2 regions of the Streptomyces sp. NPDC058525 genome follow, and region 2 is predicted to be linked to the other one. Evidence: riboswitches for the same ligand, from Rfam matches in the RefSeq annotation. Region 2 holds a riboswitch; the other holds the start of a gene.
What was found. Region 2 has a riboswitch for cobalamin ahead of ACFWP3_RS00830 (ABC transporter substrate-binding protein). Riboswitches for the same ligand answer to the same signal wherever they lie in the genome.
Positions count from the first base shown of each region.

Region 1 (7,550 bases), on a different contig from region 2:
ACCCCATCGACGGGGACGGCATGCTGCACGGGGTCTGGCTCTCGCAGGGCCGCGCCCGCTACCGCAACCGCTTCGTGCGCACCCCCGCGCTGCGCGCCGAGGAGCGGGCCGGCCGGGCCCTGTGGGGCGGCCTGGAGTCGATGATCATGCCGGACGCCGAGCAGGTCGGGCCCGAACTCGCGGGCACCTTCAGGGACATGCCGGACATCAACGTCGTACGGCACGGCGGCCGGCTGCTGGCGCTCGCCGAGTCCGCGTGCCCCTTCCGCGTCGGCGCCGGCCTGGAGACGCTCGGCCGTGAGGACTTCGACGGCGCCCTGCCGATGGGCATCACCGCGCACCCCAAGATCGATCCGGTCACCGGCGAGATGGTCGTCTTCTGCTACGGCCTGGAGGCGCCGTACCTGACCTGGTCGGTCATCGGCCGCGACGGCGCGGTCACCCGGGGGCCCACGCCGGTCGACGGCGTGGACGAGCCGATGATGATCCACGACATGGCCCTGACCGAGCGCTACGCGGTCATCGTCCTCGCACCCGCCTTCTTCGACTTGGCGGGGGCCATGGCGGGCGGCTCGTTCCTCGCCTGGCGGCCCGAGCGCGGGACCCGCGTGGTCCTCGTCCCGCGCGACGGCGGACCGCCGCGCTGGGCCGCCGACGAGGCGTTCTGGCTCTGGCACACGGTGAACGCGTACGACGACGGACCCGGCCCGGACGCCCCGGTGGTCCTGGACTACGTGCAGTGGAGCCGGCTGACCGTCGGCGGGGAGCCGGAGCCCGGCGCCGCCCCCGCGACGGGTGGACTCGTACGGGCGCGCATCGACCCGGTGGCGGGCAGCATGGCCCGGACCCCGCTGGACGACGCCCGGGTGGAGTTCCCGCGCATCGACGACCGCCGCATCGGCCGGCGCCACCGCTACGCCGCGCTGGCCACCGAGACCGGCCGGACGGACCTGCTGCCCGGCGAGTACGACGCCGTACGCTTCCACGACACCGAGACGGGCACCTACCGCGTCTGGGATGCCGGCGACCTGTCCGTCGGCGAGCCGGTCTTCGCACCGGCGCCGGGGCAGGACTCGGAGGAGGACGGCTACTGGCTGACCTTCGCCACCGACCGCACCAACGGCTCCGCGTGGTTCCTCGTCATCCCGGCCCAGGACCCCGCCGCGGGCCCCATGGCCCGCGCCCGCATCCCGGTCCGAGTCCCACTAGGCCTACACGGCTCCTGGCTACCGACGGACACCGTCTGACCAACCAGCCCCGACCGGCCGCTACGGGTCGGCCAGCCCCTCGGAAAGGTCCACCGAACAGTTCTGCCGGCACGGCATCAGGCCCGGCAACCGTCATCCGTCATCCGTCATCCGTCATCCGTCACAGCACCGGAGCTCGGGGGGCCGGCGACGCGCCGGACACGGCCCACCCACGAGTCGTGGGTCAGCGAGGACCATGCGGCACCGAGTTCGATCCCGTGGTGGGTGCGAGCGAGGTCCGCCAGGGGTGTGAAGAGCGCCGCCTGGACCTCCTCGACGGCCGCTTCGGACGGCATCGCGACCTTGCCGCAGCCGCCCAGGCCGTCGTCGGCGAGGAACGTGTACGGCCACACGCCCTGTCCCGTCAGCAGGATGATCTCGCTCGGTATGCCGAGGGCCGGGCGCTTCTTCTTCGGCTTGGGTCGTCTTGCCACGGCCCCATCCAACCCGACATCGCGCCAACGCCAAACCGGATGCGAGCGACGCGGCAGCGCTGAGAAGATCCGGACATGCCAAGCCCCACCGTGGAAGAACTCCTCGCCAACGTTCACGGACTGACGCCCGAGCGCGCCGAACAGATCGGCGATCGGATCGACGCATGTCGGAGGCTGCTGGACGCCGGCGCCGACATGGACTCCGTCCAACAGCACCTGAAGGACGAGGGCGTCGGCATCCTCTACGCGATCCTGATCACCACCCGGCTGCTCGGGGACCACCCCAGCAGGCTGCGCGCGGCGCGGGAAATCGTGGAGTGCAGCCCGGCCCGTATGCACAACGCCGGCTGACGAGGGGGCGCCCCGTCCGCGCTCGCACGCCGTGGAGCCGGAAAGTCGCCACTGGTCAGCACGTTGTTACGACCGTACGATTCATCTGCCCGGTCGCACCGGGCGACAACGACAACTGAATGGCCGTATGACCTGGGGGAAGCCGGTGGGAATCCGGCGCTGACCTGCAACCGTGTGGGGCGCATCCGCGTCGCGAGCCGGGGCGCCCGGCGTGCGGCTCGTACCGCTTCCACTGTCACGGTCTACAGCGCGGAGCCTTGAGTCGCCGGATCACCGACGGCCCCGTCCCCGCCGCCGCGGAGGGAGCGGCGCTGCCGGGGGATGTCGTGCGGAGCAGGGGCGTGCTGTGCGCCCTCCCCGCTCGAAAGGCATTCCATGCGCCCGAACCTCGTCCGTCGCACCCTCGTCACGACGGCCGCCCTGGGGCTCGCGCTCGCCACCGCGCCGGCCGTCGCCCACGCCGAGCCGGTGCCCCACTCCAACGCCCCGGTCAAGGTCAGCCTCACGGTGCAGGGTCCGAGCGGGCTGCTGTTCAAGGGCAAGATAAAGACCAAGGGCCACGACGTCACCACCGCCACCGGCGGCACGCACAAGTGCGACGGCACGAACGGTTCGGCCAACCCGAGCGCCGTGCCCACGCCCACCGCCGCGCTGGACGACGCCGCCAAGAAGAAGAACTTCACCTGGGACGGCACCTGGTACGCCTCGTTCGACGACTTCTCCGTCGACACGATCAAGAACGTCAGCGGGGGCGGCTCCGCCTACTGGAGCATCTCCGTCAACGGCACCCCGACGCCCGTCGGCGGCTGCCAGTTCAAGCTGAACGCCGGTGACCAGGTCGCCTTCACCTGGACCTCGTTCTAAAGCAGACGCGGTGGGGGCGCGGCGACACCACTCGCCGCACCCCCACCGTTCCTGCGTGCCTCCGGCGCACCCTCAGCCCGGAGACCGTGCCGGGGCCCTCAGCCCCGGCCGTACGTGTGGAACCCGCGGCCGCTCTTGCGGCCCAGCAGCCCCGCCTGCACCATCCGCCGGAGCAGCGGGGGCGGGGCGTACAGCGGTTCCTTGAATTCGGCGTACAGCGATTCCGCGATGGCCGCGACCGTGTCCAGGCCGATCAGGTCGGCGAGTTTGAGCGGGCCCATGGGGTGGGCGCAGCCCAGTTCCATGCCGGCGTCGACATCGGCGGCGCTCGCGAACCCGGACCCGGCCATCCGGATCGCCGACAACAGGTACGGGATCAGCAGCGCGTTGACGACGAAGCCGGCCCGGTCCTGGGAGCGGACCGTGGTCTTGCCCAGCGCGTCGCGGGCGAAGCCTTCGACGGCGGCCAGGGTGTCGGCCGAGGTGTGCAGCGAGGAGACGACCTCCACGAGCGGGAGCACGGGCACGGGGTTGAAGAAGTGCAGGCCCACGACCCGGTCGGCGCGGCCGGTGGCCATGCCCAGCCGCATGACGGGGATGGCGGAGGTGTTCGTGGCGAGGATGGCCTGCGGGTCCTCGACGATCTTGTCGAGGGCGGTGAAGACCTCCGTCTTCGCGTCCGGGTTCTCCGTGACGGCCTCGATGACGAGCTGCCGGTCGGCCAGGTCCTCCAGGTCCCCGGTGAACACGAGCCGGGCCAGGGCGTCTTCTGCGGAGATCCGGTCCAGCTTGCCCCGCTGGACGGCCCGCTCCAGGGAGACGGCGACCCGCTCCCGGGCCGAGCGGGCGGCGGTGGCGTCCGACTCGGCGACGACGGTGTCGAGGCCGGCGCGGGCGCACACTTCGGCGATGCCGGCGCCCATCTGGCCGCCGCCGACCACCCCGACGCGCCGGATGCGGGCCGCTCCCGCGACGGCGCTCACGCGTTCACCTGCGCGGGGGCGCGGCGGACGAGGTGGCGGGTGTAGGCGTCGCAGGTGAAGAAGGCGGGGAGCTGCACGGACAGTGCGCTGTCCACGAAGACCTCCCGGGCTTCCAGTACGAGCGCCTGCGAGTCCTCGGCGTCCAGCGCCGCGCATTCGGCGTCGAGCAGGTCGATGACGGTACCCCGCTCCACTCGGTCGTGGCGGAGCCACTGCCAGATCTGCACACGTGCGATCTCGGCGGTCGCGGCGTCCTCCATCAGCCCGTTCAGGGCGACGGCTCCGCTGCCGCGCAGCCAGGCGTCGAAGTAGCGCAGGGCCACGGCCACGTTGGAGCGGATGCCCTCGTGGGTGGGCGGGGCGGCGATGCGGCGGACGGACAGCAGGTCCGCCGCGGCGACCTCGACGTCCTCACGGGTCCGGTCCAGCTGGTTCGGGTGGTTCCCGAGGACCCCGTCGAAGACGTCGCGGCAGACGGGGACGAGCCCGGGGTGGGCGACCCAGGATCCGTCGAAGCCGTCCTCGGCCTCGCGCTCCTTGTCGAGTCGGACCTTGGCGAGCGCGGCGCTGTTGGCCTCCGCGTCGCGGCTGGGGACGTGGGCGGCCATGCCTCCGATGGCGTGGGCGCCGCGCTTGTGGCAGGTACGGACGAGGAGTTCGGTGTAGGCCCGCATGAAGGGGGCGGTCATGGTGACCGCGGCACGGTCCGGCAGCTGGAAGTCCGTACGGTGTCCGAAGGTCTTGATGAGGCTGAAGAGGTAGTCCCAGCGGCCCGCGTTGAGGCCCGCGCTGTGCTCGCGCAGTGCGTGGAGGATCTCCTCCATCTCGAACGCGGCCGTGATGGTCTCGATGAGGACGGTGGCGCGGATCGTGCCCCGGGGTAGGCCGAGGAGCTCCTGGGCGAGGAGGAAGACGTCGTTCCAGAGGCGGGCCTCGTAGGCGTTCTCCAGCTTGGGGAGGTAGAAGTACGGGCCGTACCCGGCGTCGATCTGCCGCTGGGCGCAGTGGAAGAGGTACAGGCCGAAGTCCACGAGGGAAGCGGAGACGGGCCGTCCGTCGATCTCCAGGTGCTCCTCGGTGAGGTGCCAGCCGCGCGGGCGGACCATGATGGTCGCGACCTGCTCGCGGAGGCGGTACTCCTTGCCCTCGGGGGTGGTGAAGTCGATGCGCCGTTCGATGGCGTCGAGCAGGTTCAGCTGGCCGCCGATGACGTTGTCCCAGGTGGGTGCGGTGGCGTCCTCGAAGTCGGCCATCCACACGCGGGCCCCCGAGTTCAGGGCGTTGACGGTCATCCGGCGGTCCGGCGGCCCGGTGATCTCCACCCGGCGGTCGAGGAGACCCGGGGCGGGCGGTGCGACGCGCCAGTCGGGGTCGGCCCGGACGGCGGACGTGGCGACGGAGAAGTCCAGCGGTGTGCCCGCGACCAGGCGGTCCTTCCGGCGGCGCCGCTCCTTGAGGATCTCCAGACGGCGGGGTTCGAAGGCGGCGTCGAGCCGGCCGATGAACGCGAGCGCGTCCGGGGTGAGGATCTCGTCATGGCGTTCGCCCGGTGCCGCGAGGACCAGGACCGGGTGCGTGGTTGCGGTGGTGGACATGCGGTCTCCTGATGGAGGCGGAGGCGGAGGCGGGGCGGGAGGGGTGCAGGGAGGGGTGCGGGGAGGGTGGCAGGGCGGGGAGCCCCGCGGGAGCCGGATGCGGACGATGGTCCGGCTCCCGCGCAGCGGCTCGGGCGGCGCTGCCTAGTGGAACTGCTCTTCCTCCGTGGAGCCGGCGAGCGCGGTGGTGGAGGAGGCGGGGTTGACGGCGGTGGAGACGAGGTCGAAGTAGCCGGTGCCGACCTCGCGCTGGTGCTTGACGGCCGTGAAGCCGTGCTCCTGCGCGGCGAACTCTCGCTCCTGGAGGTCCACGTACGCGGTCATGCCGTGCTCCGCGTAGCCGCGGGCGAGGTCGAACATGCCGTGGTTGAGGGAGTGGAAGCCGGCCAGCGTGATGAACTGGAAGCGGTAGCCCATCGCACCCAGCTCCCGCTGGAACTTGGCGATCTGGTCGTCGTCCAGCGCTGCCTTCCAGTTGAAGGAGGGCGAGCAGTTGTAGGCGAGCATCTGGTCCGGGTACTGCGCGTGGATGGCCTCGGCGAACTCCCGGGCCTGCGCGAGGTCCGGAGTCCCCGTCTCGACCCAGATCAGGTCGGCGTACGGGGCGTAGGCCAGACCGCGGGCGATGACCGGAGCCATGCCGTTCTGGACGCGGTAGAAGCCCTCCGCCGTGCGCTCCCCCGTCGCGAACCGGGCGTCGCGCTCGTCCACGTCGCTGGTCAGCAGGTTCGCGGCCAGCGCGTCGGTACGGGCGATCACCAGCGTCGGCACGTCCGCGATGTCCGCCGCGAGACGGGCCGCGTTCAGGGTCCGGATGTGCTGCGAGGTCGGCACCAGCACCTTCCCGCCGAGGTGCCCGCACTTCTTCTCCGAGGCCAGCTGGTCCTCGTAGTGGATGCCGGCCGCGCCCGCCGCGATCATCGCCTTCGTCAGCTCGAACGCGTTCAGCGGGCCGCCGAACCCGGCCTCCGCGTCCGCCACGATCGGCGCGAGCCAGTCCGTGGTGTCCGTACCGCCCTCGGCCGTCGCGATCTGGTCGGCGCGCAGCAGCGCGTTGTTGATCCGGCGCACCACCTGGGGCACGGAGTTGACGGGGTAGAGGCTCTGGTCGGGGTAGGTGTGCCCGGCCTGGTTCGCGTCGGCCGCGACCTGCCAGCCCGACAGGTAGATCGCCTGCAGACCCGCCCGGACCTGCTGGACGGCCTGACCTCCGGTCAGCGCGCCCAGCGCGTGGATGTAGTCCCGCTCGTGCAGCTGCCGCCAGAGCCGCTCGGCACCCCGACGGGCCAGCGTGTGCTCCTCACGGACGCTGCCGGACAGCCGCACCACGTCCTCGGCGCTGTACGTCCGCTCGATACCGGCCCACCGCGGATCGGTGGCCCACCGCTCCTCCAGCTGCTGGGCCGCCGCCGTCGTGTTCGCCTCTGCCATGACCGTCACCGTTTCCGTGATCGCTGGGTCTGCGAATGCTCTGAACCATCGCCCAGTGCATTGGCACCCTGTGCCTGAGTAGGAGATCGCGGCCGCCGACCCCGCCCGTGGGCCGAGCTGAGCAATGTTGCCGGGCGGCCGGGGCAGGGGGGGCGGGTTGTCCGTAATCAGGGCGTGAATCGGGCCCGTTCCGCTGCCTCGGCCGCCGGGTCCGGCGGGCCGCACCACAGACTCTGGCAGTGGCACTCAGTGCCCTCAAGAAGGGATGAGTGCCAAGTTCTGCGAATCTTCTACGGCCGTTTTGCCAACCTTGCGAAGGTCACTCGCTGCCGGAAACCGGGTAGGGGACGTAGGTCTGCCGGTCCGGGTCCACCGCCAGCCTGCCTCCGGCCGGCGGCCTGGCCCGCTGGGCACAGTCGCGGCGTTCGCAGATGCGGCAGCCGAGGCCGATCGGTGTCGCGGCCGCCGGATCCGCCACGGCGAGCCCCTGCGCGTACACCAGCCGGGACGCGTGGCGCAGTTCGCAGCCGAGGGCGACGGCGAATTCGGCCCGGTGCGCCCGGTGTCCGTAGCCGCCGCGGGTGACGGTGCGGGCGATCCAGAAGTACTTCTTCCCGTCGGGCATCTCCGCCACCTGGGTCAGGA
Region 1 is NZ_JBHXNP010000085.1:5,582-13,131, forward strand. It holds gene ACFWP3_RS31035 (carotenoid oxygenase family protein) at 1-1,247, shown strand, start outside; gene ACFWP3_RS31040 (hypothetical protein) at 1,355-1,681, opposite strand; gene ACFWP3_RS31045 (hypothetical protein) at 1,757-2,032, shown strand; cobalamin riboswitch at 2,112-2,261, shown strand; gene ACFWP3_RS31050 (DUF4430 domain-containing protein) at 2,408-2,896, shown strand; gene ACFWP3_RS31055 (3-hydroxybutyryl-CoA dehydrogenase) at 2,995-3,879, opposite strand; gene aceB (malate synthase A) at 3,876-5,474, opposite strand; gene aceA (isocitrate lyase) at 5,619-6,905, opposite strand; gene ACFWP3_RS31070 (short-chain fatty acyl-CoA regulator family protein) at 7,225-7,550, opposite strand, start outside.
Region 1: it holds a riboswitch for cobalamin, as region 2 does, so the genes downstream of both, ACFWP3_RS31050 (DUF4430 domain-containing protein) here and ACFWP3_RS00830 (ABC transporter substrate-binding protein) in region 2, are expected to answer to the same signal.

Region 2 (7,550 bases):
TGCCGTGGACGAGAACGAGCGCGGGGCCGGAGCCGGTCTTCTCGTAGTGGACGTGCGCGCCGTCGACGGTAACTGTGGCCATGGAGTGCTCCCTGATCTCGTGGTGGCCGGGGCTTTCGTGCTCCGGCCCGACCCACAGTGCCGCCGCCCGGCCGCGGCCGGGAGAGCCCTCCTTACCCTGGGATCGGCAGTCCCTGGTTGGGACCCGTCCGGCAGGATGACCGTATGAAGATCGACCGTGAGGCACTCGCCGATTTCCTGCGCCGCTCCCGCGACCGGGTACGTCCCCAGGACGCGGGCCTGCCCGTCGGCCCTCGGCGGCGGACGCCGGGCCTGCGCCGCGAGGAGGTCGCCCAGCTCGCCGGCATGTCGGCCGACTATTACATCCGCCTCGAACAGGCTCGCGGTCCGCAGCCCTCGCCGGAGATGCTCGCCGCCCTGGCGCGCGCCCTGCGCCTGTCCGACGACGAACGCGATCACCTCCACCTCCTCGCCGGCCGGCGACCGCCCGCCGCCCGGACCGCGGGTGACCACGTCGGCCCGGGGCTGCTGCACCTGCTGGACCAACTGCCCGCCACCCCGGTCCAGGTGCTCGGCGACCTCGGTGACGTCCTGGCGCAGAACGCGATGGCCGAGGCGCTGCTGGGCGGTGTGTGCACGGTGTCCGAGCATGGCCGCAACGTGGTCTGGCGCTGGTTCGCCGACCCGGCCCAGCGCGCCGCGTACCCGGCGGAAGAGCACGACTACTACAGCCGGCTGCACGTGGCGGACCTGCGGGCGGCCGTGGGCCGGCGCGCCGGCGACCCGGCCGCGACGCGCCTGGTGGAGCGGCTCCTGGGGCTCGGCGAGGAGTTCGCCGCCCTGTGGGAGCTGCACGAGGTCTCCGTGCGCCGGGCCTCGCGCATGCGCGTCGTGCACCCGCTGATCGGTCCGGTCGAGTTGGACTGCCAGGTCCTGCTCGCCCCGGAGGGAGATCAGCGCGTGGTCCTGTACACCCCGCCCGTCGCCAGTGACACCGCCGAACGCCTCGCCCTCCTCCAGGTCGTGGGCACCGGCCAGTTCACCGCGTCCGGCTGACGTCGGCGGACCCTTCTGCCAGCAGGGCAAGCACGTTGCCTATCTGCTCGCGCACATCCGGATCGGTGACGAGTCCGTCCGCGCCGACCATGTGAGGGGCCACCGGAATCCTGGCGCAGGCCGATTCCACGATGGCTGCGCCGGTGTAGCCGAGCACGAGTCGCAGCGTGGCCTCCGCACCCTGGCCCCGCCCGGCGACGGCGGCGTTCACCCAGGCCACGGGCTTGTCGCAGATCTCGGTGCCGCCAACCGTCCAGTCCAGGAGGTTCTTGAACGAGCCGGGCAGAGTGCCCGCGTACTCCGGAGTGCAGATCAACACCGCTGCCGCCTCGCCGATCGCCGCCCGCAGCCCGGCACACAGACACCTCACCACCCTACCGACGCAGCTCACACAACGAAGAAGGCCCAGGTCGCTGACCTGGGCCTTCTTACACGAGCGGATGACGGGAATCGAACCCGCGCCATAGGCTTGGGAATCCCCCGGCACTCGGGCCTGCGCGTGGCTCCTGACCTGCGAAAACGTTCGCTGGTGGTCCCGTTGCAAGTGCCTCGGCAGACCCCTTGCTTACCGTTGTTCACCGCCCCTACTGGCGCGTTATGGCACGGCTCCCTGGCCTGCCCGTGGATGCGATGGCTGCCGCTACTTCATCCGCTGTGCCGGAAGCCCTTGCCGGTGCGGTCGAGGGGGTCGGGTGAGAGGCCGAGGAAGCGGTCGCGGAGGGCGTCCCAGGCGCCGAGGCGGGTGAAGTCGGGGTCGTCGAGGATGTCCTGGCGGTCGGTGAGGAAGGGGTTCGGCAGGAGGATGGTCATCATCTGCTCGTCGCGGCCGTTGAAGAGGCGGGCTCCCCAGCTGACGGGGGCGCCGTCGGAGTCGAGGCTGCGGTAGAGCTCGGCGCGGGAGCAGCGGCGGATGCGGCCGAGTTCGGGGCCGGAGGCGGTGTGCTCGCCGATGCACAGGTGGAAGTGCCAGGCGCCGAAGTCGACGGTGGCGTAGCCGTCGTTCATGGTGATGGCGGTGGGCGCGCAGGGGGCGCCGACCTCCCAGGCGGCGCCTTCGATGATGGGCCCGAAGTGGATGTGCTGCCAGTGGTCGGTGAAGACGGTGGTGACGAGGTCGAGGAGGGTGGCTTCGTCGACCGGGAGGGGCCAGGCGTGCTGGGTGCCGCCGCCGGGGGTCTCGATGACGGTCGGCTCGGTGGTGGTCATGAGGTCTTCTCCTTGGGGTTGAGGACGCAGTCGCCGCAGGTGCCCGCGCCCGGCACGCGGTAGTACAGGCAGCAGTTGCGGCGACGGAAGGCGAGCGGCCCGCCGGGGGTGGTGGTGCGGCAGGTTCCGACGCCCGCCAGTGGTGGGCGGTCCAGCAGTCCGCGGACGAGGGGAACCACGGGGTGCGGGGTGAGCGGCTCCCTGGCGAGCAGGACGCGGTGGGCTCCGATCAGCGCGGATGCGGCGTTGCCGCCAAGGGTGTGCGGGGAGACGCCGGACACGCGCCGTACGGCCTCGGCCCAGGGGGCCAGGTTCTGGACGGCGACGGTGTGGTGCAGGGCCGGGAGCGGCTCCTGGTCCACCTCCCGCGGGTCGGGCAGCCACAGGTCGAGGGGGCCGGAGGCGGGCATGCGCCACCACAGGCGGTCGGGGCCCAGGTCGGGCACGCGGCCGGTGAGTGCGGCGCAGGCCAGGGCGATCGACCAGAGCCGGGAGGCGGTGCCCAGGTGCAGGGTGGACGCGGCCACCCGGGGCTGGTCGGTGCCCAGCCGCCCGGCGACGACCCGTAGGCACTCCGCCAGCGCGTCCGAGTCGCCATACAGCTCCGCCAGCCGCCGGAAACCGCCGCCCACAGGGCGGGCCCCGGTGGCCACGGCGAAGTACGGCCCGATGCCGGAGACCCGCGCCAGGACACCGGGGGTGATGACTGCGGTCACCATGTCCGTACCGTCCGTGTCAGCTCGTGGAAGCTGCGGATGCGGACGACCTGCCCGTCCGGTCCGGTGAGGGTGAGCCGGTCCTCTCCGTCGCAGCTCACCCGCGTGGGCACGTCCGGGTCGCCCGGGTCCGCGACGGCCAGTCCTTCCCGGGCCAAGGCCCGTTCGAGGAGCGGGAGCACATCGGGTGCCGCATCCACCGCTACGGAAGCCCGCGCGGTGCGGCGCAGCCCGAAGCTGCCGGAGACCGGATCGAAGGCCAGGTGGTCGGCGTCGAAGGCGGCGGCGACGGCGCCGCTGCGGATCAGGTCCTCGGGCGCTCCCGCGTGGACGCGGGAGCCGCGGTCGACGAGCCAGGCGGCGTCGGCCACGCGCAGGGCCAGCTCCAGGTCGTGGGTGCTGACCACGACGGTGAGGCCCTTGTCCCGGGCGAGGTCGCGCAGCAGCACGGTGAGGGCCACGCGTGAGGGCACGTCGAGGAAGGCGGTCGGCTCGTCGAGTAGGACGACCTCGGGCTCCTGGGCGAGGGCGCGTGCGGTCAGGACGCGTTGGCGTTCGCCGTCGGAGAGTTCGGCGGCCGGCCGGTCCGCCAGATGTTCCGCGCCCACCGCCTTCAGCGACCAGTCGACGGCGGCGTGGTCCGCGGCCGTGAGGCGGCCGGTGAACCCGGTGTGGGGGTGGCGGCCGAGCCCGGCCAGTTCCCGTACGGACAGCAGCCCGGGGTCGACGCGGTCGGTCAGTACGACGGCCAGCCGTCGGGCGAGAGCGGCCGGCGGCTGGTGTGCAAGGTCGGCCCCGCCGATGCGTATCCGGCCGTCGAGCGGCGGCAGGAGCCCGCACAGGGTCCGTAGCAGCGTGGACTTGCCCGCGCCGTTGGGCCCGAGCAGTACGGTCAGTTCACCGGCCCGCGCCTGAAGGTCGAGCGCCGACAGCACGGCCCGGCCGGCTCCCCGTCGGCGCGGTGACCGGGTGCGGTAGCCGACGGCGAGCCCCTGGGTGGCCAGGCCGCCGGGGTGGTCCCTTCCGCCGGCCGTGTGCTTGACGGGTTCGGTCATGGTGTCGGTCACGAGGCCACTCCTTGTACGCCGCGGCGGCTGCGGATCAGGAACGCGATGACGACGGGGGCGCCGAACAGCGAGGTGATGGCGTTGAGAGGCAGTACGGAGTCCGTGCCGGGCGGCTGGCTCAGCAGCGCGCACGCCAGCGCGAGGAACGCTCCCGCGAGCATCGACGCCGGGACGAGCGCCCGGTGGTCCGAGGTCCCCAGCGCCACCCGGGTCAGGTGCGGGACGGCCAGGCCCAGGAAGGCGACGGGTCCGCAGAACGCGGTCGCGGCGCCGGCGAGCAGCGAGGTGCCGAGCAGCGCCAGGTCTCGGCTTCGGCGGACGTTCAGCCCCATGGTGCGGGCGTAGTCCTCGCCGAGCAGCAAGGCGTTGAGACGCTTGGCGGTCAGCAGTGCGGTCAGCAGGCCCGCGCCGATGACGGGCAACATGACCTGGAGGTCGGGCCAGGTCGTGGCGCTGAAGCTGCCCAGGCCCCACATGACGAACTGCTGGGCGCGCTCGGGCCGGGCGTAGACGAGCATCACGCCGACCACCGCGGTGGCCGCCGAGCCGATCATGACTCCGATGACGAGCAGGGTGACGGCCGACTGCACCCACCGCGAGAGGAGCAGGACGAGGGCCAGTACGGCGGCGGCGCCGAGCGAGGCGGCGAGTACGACACCCAGGCGGCCCAGGCCGGCCAGGTTTCCGGTGAAGCTACCGGCGACGCCGCCCGTGCCGACGACCACGGCGGCGACGCCCATGCTGGCGCCCGAACTCACCCCGAGGGAGAACGGGTCGGCCAGCGCGTTGCGGAACAGGGTCTGCATCTGTACGCCGGCCACCGCGAGGGCGGCGCCGACGGCGGTGGCGGTCAGCGCGCGCGGCAGTCGGACCTGCTCGACGATCACCGTCCATCGCGGGTCCTCGGCGGTGCCGCCGAACAGGACCCGGACCACGTCCGCGACCGGCACACGGTGGGAGCCGGTCGCGATGGTGAGAACGAACAGCGCGGCGGTGCCGGCGGCGAGGGCGAGGACGACAGCGAGGCGCCGCCGTCCCGGCCGCAGCGCCCGCGGGGCGTCCGGCGAGGCGGTCGGCGCGGTTGCCATGTGGGTCGTCACGCCTTGGGCACCTGCGTGTAGAAGGTGAAGGTGTGGTCCTTCGCCTGGTCCGGGTGGATGAGCGCGAAGAGGTCGGCGAGGACCAGGTCGGGGCGCAGCACGCCGCGCTCGAAGTAGTCGTTGCCGCCGCCGGGGCCCAGCGCCTTCGTGTTCGTCCAGACCACACCGCCGGAAAGGGCCTTCAGCTGTCCGTACCGACTGTCGGCCTTGACCGCGTCGGCGGTGGACGTCCACTTCTGGTCGGCGATCCAGACCGGGGACGCGCCGCCCTTGGCGTACACGGCCTCGAAGTTCAGCTGGAGGTTGCCGGTACCCGCCTCACCGGCCCAGGGGTACGTGCCGCCCGCATCCTTGATCAGCTGGGCGGCGTAGCTGCCACCGGCGGGCATGTACCAGGTGCCCTGGTACATCGTGCCGGGCAGCACCTCGACGGGCTTGCCCGCCGCGACCGCCTGCGCACCCTTCTCGGCGACCTTCCGGTAGTCGCCCTCGATGGTGTCGAATACCTCGCCGGCGCGCTTCTCCGCTCCGGTGAGCGCGGCCATCGCCTTGACCCACTCGGCGCGGCCGAGCGGACTCGGCTCCAGCCACTCGGCGTTGGCGACCACGGCGATCCCGGCCTGACGCAGCTTCGGGTACTGCGGGTCGTCGGTGCCCTGGGTCATCAGCACGTCCGGCTTGGCGCCGATCACCGTCTCGGCGTTGAGGGTGCGGTCCTTGGCGTACTCGGTGACCTTGCCCGCCTTCACCCGCTCGACCACCTGGGCGGAGGAGATGTTCGCGGCGCTCGCCACACCCGTCAGGACGTCCAGGGTGCCGGTCTCGGTCAGCAGCGGAAGGTGGGTGGTGGAGGCGGAGTACAGACTCTTGACCGGAACCGTGACCTGCTGCGCGGACGCCAGCTCACCGGACAGCTCCGGCTTCGGCGCACCGCACTTGACCAGCACGTACGACTCCGGCTTCCCCTTGGGGAAGGGCTCGTTGACGGTGAGGACCTGGTAGCTCTTCTCGTACCGGAGCGTGAAGTTCTTGGCGTGCTCCACCGTCGACTTGACCGGGAAGTAGTCCTTGGCCGGGTCGAAGTCCTTGATGCAGCCCTCCCCGGCGGCCTGGGCCTTGGCGTCGGCGGGCGGGTCGGCGTCACTGCCACACGCCGTGAGCGTGAGGGCGACCGTGAGGAAGGCTGCCGCAGCAGCCTGACGACGGCCGGGCATGACGGATCGTACGGACACAGTGACTCCTGGTGGCATACGTGGACAGTGCGCACCGGCACTCCGGGGCGCGCGTGATGCGGCGTACGGGAAGGGACCTGCTGAGGAAGGGGGTCGTCAGAACCTGAGGGAAGGGGCCCGTGCGTCAAGCCGGGCAGGCCGGCCCCGCAGGGCCGCGGGCACCGCAGAGCTGCCGCCGTGGGTACGCAGGCACACGAGTGCCACCGCCTCTCCTGGGGAAATCCGCCCCGTACATCGAGGTGCGACGGCGTGAGTCTCCTGACTCGGGATCAACGCTTCTCCGGCCTTCCCACCCCGGGATGGGGCGGTGGCCATGGCGGAGTCGCTCCCCCTACACAGTGGCGGTACCGTGCCGGAATCTCACCGGCTTCCTCGTTCCGCCGTCGCTTGTCAGGCGGAAGCATCGCAGAATCGGCCACGGCCACGCCAGACCCACAACTGTGCGACCAGCCACAGGAGGTCTCGCCTTGAGGCACCCCGCGGTAACGGGATGCGGCGTCCATCTTGTGGTCAGAAAGGCCTGGGGCTCTGGGAACGTTGACGCGGGTCGGCGCAGGACCGCCACCGCGTAACGCCTTCGTCGACAGGGAGAGACGGATGACCACCAAGGACATCGGGCCGGAACCTCAAAGCTTCGACCTGGAGAAGGCGACCCTCGAGAACACGAACTACCGCGCGGTCGCCTGGACCGGGAAGTACCTTCAGTTGACCCTCATGTCGATCCCGGTGGGTGAGGACATCGGCTTGGAGGCGCACCCGGAGACCGACCAATTCCTACGACTCAACGCAGGCCGGGGCCGCGTCCAGATGGGCCGGACGGAGGATCGACTCGACTTCGAGCGGGAGGTCGAGGACGGCTGGGCCATCTTTGTACCGGCCGGCACTTGGCACAACGTCACCAGCTGGTCGGTCCAGACCGCCCAGCAGCCGCCGGACGAGCACGCCTGACCGGCGAGGGCGTCTCGCGATACTACTTCCCGGCCCCGACGCGAGCCGAGCAGCCCTGCGGAGCCGCGCATGGCACGCTGGCCCCGATAGGTCTAGACAACAAACAAGCCCCAGGTCGTTGACCTGGGGCTTTGCTGTGGAGCGGATGACGGGAATCGAACCCGCGCTATAAGCTTGGGAATCACCCGGTACTTGGGTGCTGTG
Region 2 is NZ_JBHXNP010000001.1:166,694-174,243, forward strand. It holds gene ACFWP3_RS00795 (alpha/beta fold hydrolase) at 1-82, opposite strand, end outside; gene ACFWP3_RS00800 (helix-turn-helix transcriptional regulator) at 226-1,077, shown strand; gene ACFWP3_RS00805 (NADPH-dependent FMN reductase) at 1,061-1,564, opposite strand; gene ACFWP3_RS00810 (hypothetical protein) at 1,723-2,283, opposite strand; gene ACFWP3_RS00815 ((2Fe-2S)-binding protein) at 2,280-3,002, opposite strand; gene ACFWP3_RS00820 (ABC transporter ATP-binding protein) at 2,996-4,066, opposite strand; gene ACFWP3_RS00825 (FecCD family ABC transporter permease) at 4,063-5,166, opposite strand; gene ACFWP3_RS00830 (ABC transporter substrate-binding protein) at 5,163-6,398, opposite strand; cobalamin riboswitch at 6,629-6,822, opposite strand; gene ACFWP3_RS00835 (cupin domain-containing protein) at 6,996-7,346, shown strand.